2 regions of the Agrobacterium bohemicum genome follow, and region 1 is predicted to be linked to the other one. Evidence: predicted binding sites of a transcription regulator. Region 1 holds the regulator's gene; the other holds the start of a gene.

Region 1 (3,419 bases):
GGCAAATTTCTTCAATATGGGAAGCTCTCTGGCCGGTCTCATGGCGTTCGAGGACACGCGGGCAGCAGATTTTCTGGCGAGCCTACCGCAGGTCGATCAGCAGCGGCTAGCGGCGGTTGGCTTCTCCATGGGTGCATTCCGGGCATGGCAGGCCGTAGCGCTGAGCGACAGGATCAAAGCGACCGTAGCCGTCAACTGGATGGCGACGGCAGAAGGGCTGATGGTGACGGGAAACAATCAGTTACGGGGCGGATCCGCGTGGCACATGACCCATCCGGGCCTGCTGCAATATCTGGACTACCCCGATGTTGCGAGCCTTGCCGCACCAAACCCGATGCTGATCTTCGCCGGAGCGACGGATACACTCTTTCCCCCTGCATCGGTAAAAGACGCGTTCGAAAAAATGCGGTCAGTTTGGGAAGCATGGAACGCGCTGGATCGCCTCGAAACCAAACTATGGCCAGGCGGTCATGTCTTTACGGCTGATCAACAGGATTATGCCTATGACTGGCTCAATCGCCAATTCGGCATGTAACGGGTCCATCATTCCAGCTAACAGTTGGAATGATGGACACTGTTTCGTCAGGCGTCCTTCTCGTTGACGCTGCTGGTACCGGGTTCCGCTGCTGCTTGCGCTTCGCCCTTCGGGCCGCCCTTGGCAACGCCCACCATCGCAGGACGCAGAACGCGATCGCCAATTGTGAAGCCAGCTTGCACCACTTGCACGACCGTATTGTTCGGGACTGCCGTATTTGGAATCTCAAACATGGCCTGATGGAAATTAGGGTCGAATTTTTCGCCTTCGACAGTCATCTTGCGCACGCCGTGGCGCTCGAGCGCCGAGAGCATCGACCGCTCGGTCATGTCAACGCCTTCGATCACACCGGCGATCGCAGCATCAGCGTTTTCTTTCAGCTCTGGTGGAATGGTTTCCAAGGCTCTGCGCAGATTGTCTGAAACCGCCAGCATATCGCGGGCAAAGCCAGAGACGGAGTAGGCTTTCGCGTCCTTCACCTCACGCTCGGTGCGGCGGCGTAGATTGTCCATTTCTGCGGCGAGGCGCAGAAATTTGTCACGCAAATCTGCATTTTCTGCTTTCAGCACCTCAACGGCATCAGGCTCGGCCTGCTCGGGCGCATCGTTCTCAACTGTTGCACCTTCGGCTCCCTCGTCAACGAGGTCCGCGTCAGGTCCGGCTTTGTTGGTCTTATCGGTCATGACGTTACTCCAGCTTTGCATATGTTCATGGCTTGCGCCCGATATCGAACTTTGCCATGCGAAAATCAAGGCTTGCGGGGAAAAGCGCCACTTTTTCGACCAGTGTTTTTAGAATCAGCGCCGTTTGTTCGAAAGCCGAGCCATGATTTGCGCGGTATAATCCACCATGGGGACGATGCGTGAGTAATTCAGCCGCGTCGGACCAATGACGCCGACAGCCCCAACCACCCTATTATCATCGTCTCGATAGGGTGCAACGATAAGCGACGAACCCGATAGTGAAAAGAGCTTGTTCTCAGAGCCGATGAAAATCCGGACGCCGGAACCGGTTTCGGCCAGATTGAGAACTTCGATCAGATTGTCCTTGCGCTCCAGATCATCGAACAGCAGGCGAACGCGGTCGATATCCTCCTCGCCAGCCAGCCCTTCCAGAAGATTGGATCGTCCGCGCACAATCAGACGGCCCAGCTTGTCCTCATTATCGCCGGACCAGACCGCCAGCCCACGCTCCACCAGATCCTGCGCCAAAGTGCTAAGTGCGGTTTGAAGCTCGGTCTTCTGTTGCAAAAGTTGCGTGCGCAATTCCGGCAAGGTCTGGCCCGACAGATGCGCATTGATGAAGTTTGCCGCTTCCGTGAGTTGTGACGAGGTAATGCCGGCAGGCAGGTCGATGATGCGGTTTTCAACCTGATTGTGATCACCCACCAGAATGGCAAGGCCTTTGGTCGGCTCCAGCCGAATAAACTCCACATGCTTCAACACAGCATCGCTTTTGGTCGTCAGAACGAGCCCCGCGCCCCGCGACATGCCCGACAACATGCGGCTGGCTTCTGTCAGTAACCCCTCAATGGGCTGCTCACGTCCGGAAACAGGGCCAATCTGCCGATCGATGCTGGCGCGTTGCTCCTCTGGCAGGTCACCCACCTGCATGAAAGCATCCACGAAGAACCGCAGCCCCGTCTGTGTCGGCAGGCGGCCTGCGCTGATATGCGGCGAATAGATAAGCCCCAATTCCTCCAGATCGCTCATCACGTTGCGCACGGATGCAGGAGACAGCGACATGGGCAACACGCGTGACAGACTACGTGATCCCAGCGGTTCGCCGTTTTCGAGGTAGCCTTCAACGATGCGGCGGAATATTTCGCGCGAACGATCATCCAGAAGCGCACCCGGTTCTTTTCCGATTGGAGGAGAGATGCTCATTGCGTCCGTTCTTCATCCCGTCAGTTCATCAATGGAATATAGTCGCTCGTGCGCTTAAGTAAAAACGGAAATTCCGTATCTGCCTTGCGCGTACCCGCTTTTCCTTTGCAAATCGGTCGGCGCAGCCTTAGAAGGCGGAGATCAAAACGGAGACGAACCATATGCGGCCTTCAGGCAGAAAAACCGATCAGATGCGCAAAGTTTCCTTTGAGCGCAATTTCTCCAAGCACGCAGAGGGTTCCTGTCTGGTCAAATTTGGCGATACGCACGTTCTCGTCACCGCCAGCCTTGAAGAAAAGACGCCACCATGGCTGCGCAACAGCGGCAAGGGCTGGGTCACTGCCGAATACGGCATGCTGCCCCGCTCGACCCATGAGCGCATGCGCCGCGAAGCCGCTTCCGGCAAGCAGGGTGGCCGCACACAGGAAATCCAGCGTCTCATCGGTCGCTCATTGCGCGCCGTGGTCGATCTTCAGGCGCTGGGTGAGCGCCAAATCAGCATTGACTGCGATGTCATTCAGGCAGATGGCGGAACACGTACCGCCTCCATCACCGGCGCATGGATTGCCCTTCACGATTGCTTGAAATGGATGGAAACCCGCAACATGATCAAGGTCGAGAAGGTCCTGAAAGACCATATCGCCGCCATTTCCTGCGGTATCTTCGCCAGCCAGCCGGTGATCGATCTCGATTACTTGGAAGATTCCTCGGCCGAAACCGACGCGAATTTCGTCATTACCGGCTCCGGTGGCATCGTTGAAATTCAGGGCACGGCCGAAGGCGCACCCTTCAGCGAAGACGAATTCCTTACCCTGCTCGGTCTTGCCAAGACCGGCTGTGCGGAACTCGTTGAGCTACAAAAGCAAACGATTGCCTGAGCGAGGACGCCAAACCATGCGCAAACTCGACACCAGAACCATCGTCGTTGCCAGCCACAACAAGGGCAAGATTGCCGAAATTGCCGATCTGATCGGTCCTCTCGGCTTTTCTGCAAAGTC
Region 2 (3,419 bases), on a different contig from region 1:
GGAAGCTTCGTCACCAGCGTTTTCAGCAATCTGGCGAACCAGCGACTGAAGAGCGCGGCGAACGATGTTGATGCCAGCTTCCTGGTCGTCGTTTGCACCCTTTACGGTGATCTTCGTGGAAGAGCGCAGAAGAGCAGTACCGCCGCCAGCGACGATGCCTTCCTGAACAGCAGCGCGCGTCGCATTGAGAGCGTCGTCGATGCGGTCCTTCTTTTCCTTCACTTCGATTTCCGTGGAGCCGCCAACGCGGATAACGGCAACACCGCCAGCGAGCTTGGCAAGACGTTCCTGCAGCTTTTCGCGGTCGTAATCGGAAGATGTTTCTTCGATCTGGGCCTTGATCTGCGCAACGCGGCCTTCGATGTCGGACTTCTGGCCCGAACCGTCAACGATCGTTGTGTTTTCTTTGGTGATCGAAACTTTCTTCGCCTTGCCGAGCATGTCGAGCGTGACGTTTTCAAGCTTGATGCCGATATCTTCGGAGATAACGGTACCGCCGGTCAGGATCGCGATGTCTTCGAGCATTGCCTTGCGGCGATCGCCGAAGCCAGGAGCCTTGACGGCAGCAATCTTCAGGCCGCCACGCAGCTTGTTGACGACGAGCGTTGCAAGAGCTTCGCCTTCGACGTCTTCAGCGATGATGACGAGTGGCTTGCCGGTCTGAACGACAGCTTCGAGAACAGGCAGCATGGCCTGAAGGTTCGAAAGCTTCTTCTCGTGGAGAAGAATATAAGCGTCTTCCAGGTCAGCAACCATCTTTTCAGGGTTGGTGACGAAGTAAGGCGACAGGTAACCGCGGTCGAACTGCATGCCTTCAACGACTTCAAGTTCGGTTTCGGCGGTCTTGGCTTCTTCAACCGTGATGACGCCTTCGTTGCCAACCTTCTGCATGGCTTCAGCAATGTCGAGACCGACCTGCTTGTCGCCGTTTGCAGAGATCGTACCAACCTGTGCAACTTCTTCCGATGTGGAGATCTTCTTGGCCTTGGCCTGAAGGTCCTTCACAACTTCGGTCACTGCGAGGTCGATACCGCGCTTAAGGTCCATCGGGTTCATGCCGGCTGCAACAGCCTTGTTGCCTTCGCGAACGATGGCCTGTGCAAGAACGGTCGCAGTCGTGGTGCCGTCACCGGCGATGTCGTTGGTCTTCGAAGCAACTTCGCGGACCATCTGTGCGCCCATGTTTTCGAACTTGTCTTCAAGTTCGATTTCCTTGGCGACAGAAACGCCGTCCTTGGTGATGCGAGGTGCGCCGAAGGACTTGTCGATGATGACGTTACGGCCCTTAGGACCAAGCGTTACCTTCACTGCGTCTGCGAGAATATCGACGCCACGGAGCATCTTTTCGCGCGCTGTGCGGCCGAATTTAATTTCTTTAGCTGCCATTGTAGCAAACTCCCGGGCTCATTGCCCATTGGTTGTCATGGAAAAGTGAGAAGAACCGGCCAGATCAGCCGATAACGCCCATGATGTCGGATTCCTTCATGATCAGAAGGTCTTCGCCGTCGAGCTTGACTTCGGTGCCGGACCACTTGCCGAACAGAACGCGGTCGCCAGCCTTGACGTCCAAAGGAACGAGCTTGCCGCTATCATCGCGAGCGCCAGTGCCAACAGCGACGATTTCGCCTTCCTGTGGCTTTTCCTTGGCGGTATCAGGAATGATGATGCCGCCCTTTGTCTTTGCTTCAGACTCGACGCGACGTACAACGACGCGGTCATGCAGCGGACGGAATGTTGTGCTTGTCATTAGTCTAATCCCTCGATCAAATGACCTGAACGAACCTCACAAAAAGGTCCGAGTGATGATTGTTAGCACTCCCTGTTGTGGAGTGCCAGCGAGACGGAGATAAGCAGGCTATGGGACTGAGTCAAGGACGGACTGTCGGAAAAATTTCATGTAAAATGGTTACTACCACCGCATGACAGAATTTTTACACAACGATATTTCCCCGCCACCCCCTTCCTTTTGGGAGATGACCGCCGTGTTCGGTCGCATCGGCCTGCTGAGTTTCGGCGGCCCTGCCGGACAGATCGGCCTGATGCACCGTGTGCTGGTGGACGAGAAGGGCTGGCTGACCGAAGAACGGTTCCTCCATGCCCTGAATTACTGCATGCTTTTGCCGGGACCGGAGGCCCAGCAATTGGCAACCTATTCCGGCTGGTTGCTGCATGGCAGGCGGGGTGGCATCGTCGCCGGTACGCTGTTCATTCTGCCGGGATTCCTGGTCATCGTCGCGCTGGCGTCAGCCTATGCGCTTTATCAGGATACGCACTGGTTGCCGGCACTTCTGTCCGGCTTGAAAGCGGGTGTTCTGGCCATTGTCCTGGAGGCATTGCTGCGGGTTGCCAAAAGGGCATTGACCAACCGGTCGCTGGTCGTCATCGCGGCTGCGGCCTTTATCGCCTTGTTTTTCTTCGGCATCCCCTTTCCGCTCGTTATTCTCGCGGCCGGGATTATCGGCTTTGCCAAGGGCAGGGGAAGTGCGCTTTCGCCACTGGAAAAAGGTGGGGAGATGACAGCAACGCCATCATGGAAACGGCTGGTTCTAGGCCTCCTGTTCGGTGTCGTGATCTGGCAATTGCCGCTGCTGCTGCTGTGGGTGATGACAGGACCCGGCACGCTCGTCGATCTGCAGATATTTTTTTCCAAAATGGCTGTGGTGACGTTCGGCGGTGCCTATGCGGTGTTGGCCTATGTTGCGCAGGTGGCGGTGGATACGCATGGCTGGATGATGCCGGGCGAGATGCTTGATGGCTTGGCGCTGGCAGAAGCGACACCGGGTCCGCTGGTGCTGGTGCTGTCTTACATCGGGTTTCTTGCCGCCTTCCGCCATCCCGGATTGTTCGACCCGATGACATCGGGCATTTTGGGTGCCAGCGTTGCGGCATGGGCAACCTTCGTGCCGAGCTTCATATTTATTTTCGCAGGCGCGCCCTATATGGAGAAACTGCGCCACAACCGCCTTTTGTCGGCAGCGCTTGCGGCCATTACTGCGGCGGTTGTCGGGGTCATTCTCAACCTGTCCGTCTGGTTCGGCCTTCACGTGCTCTTTGCCGAAGTCGAACGAATTCCGCTTCTGCCCGCGGTCAATCTCCATGTGTCGTGGCCAGCCTGGCAGACGCTTGATCTGTTTTCGCTTTGCCTGTTCATCGTCTCGGCCACCACGCTTTTCCGGCTGAAACTGGGCATGCTGCCGGTTTTGGGATTGTGTATCACGGCGGGTTTCGTGAGGCTCTGGCTGACATAACCGGGCCGGAGTCCTGCTTTTTCGCTTGCCATCGCCATCCCGCTTTGCGATGTCACAGCGTGAATTCACGGAACGCTTGGAATTATTAAATGGCCCATCGCATTGCCACGCTTGGCGACATCACCGCTCAGTTCGACGTTATTCTGTCTGATGTGTGGGGGGTGTTGCACA

The links. Region 1 encodes HrcA, which represses chaperone genes, less so after heat shock. Its sites were predicted from a motif close to GTTAGCACTCNCNNNNNGNGAGTGCTAAC; they were not measured.
Region 2: groES (co-chaperone GroES) is a predicted target of HrcA. The motif match lies at 1,809-1,837, and genes of this name have one in related genera.

Annotation. Positions count from the first base shown of each region.
Region 1 is NZ_KQ961029.1:195,619-199,037, forward strand. It holds gene ATO67_RS13125 (dienelactone hydrolase family protein) at 1-535, shown strand, start outside; gene grpE (nucleotide exchange factor GrpE) at 583-1,218, opposite strand; gene hrcA (heat-inducible transcriptional repressor HrcA) at 1,333-2,421, opposite strand; gene rph (ribonuclease PH) at 2,583-3,299, shown strand; gene rdgB (RdgB/HAM1 family non-canonical purine NTP pyrophosphatase) at 3,316-3,419, shown strand, end outside.
Region 2 is NZ_KQ961028.1:55,839-59,257, reverse strand. It holds gene groL (chaperonin GroEL) at 1-1,386, opposite strand, end outside; gene groES (co-chaperone GroES) at 1,451-1,747, opposite strand; gene chrA (chromate efflux transporter) at 1,920-3,248, shown strand; gene ATO67_RS11035 (TIGR01459 family HAD-type hydrolase) at 3,338-3,419, shown strand, end outside.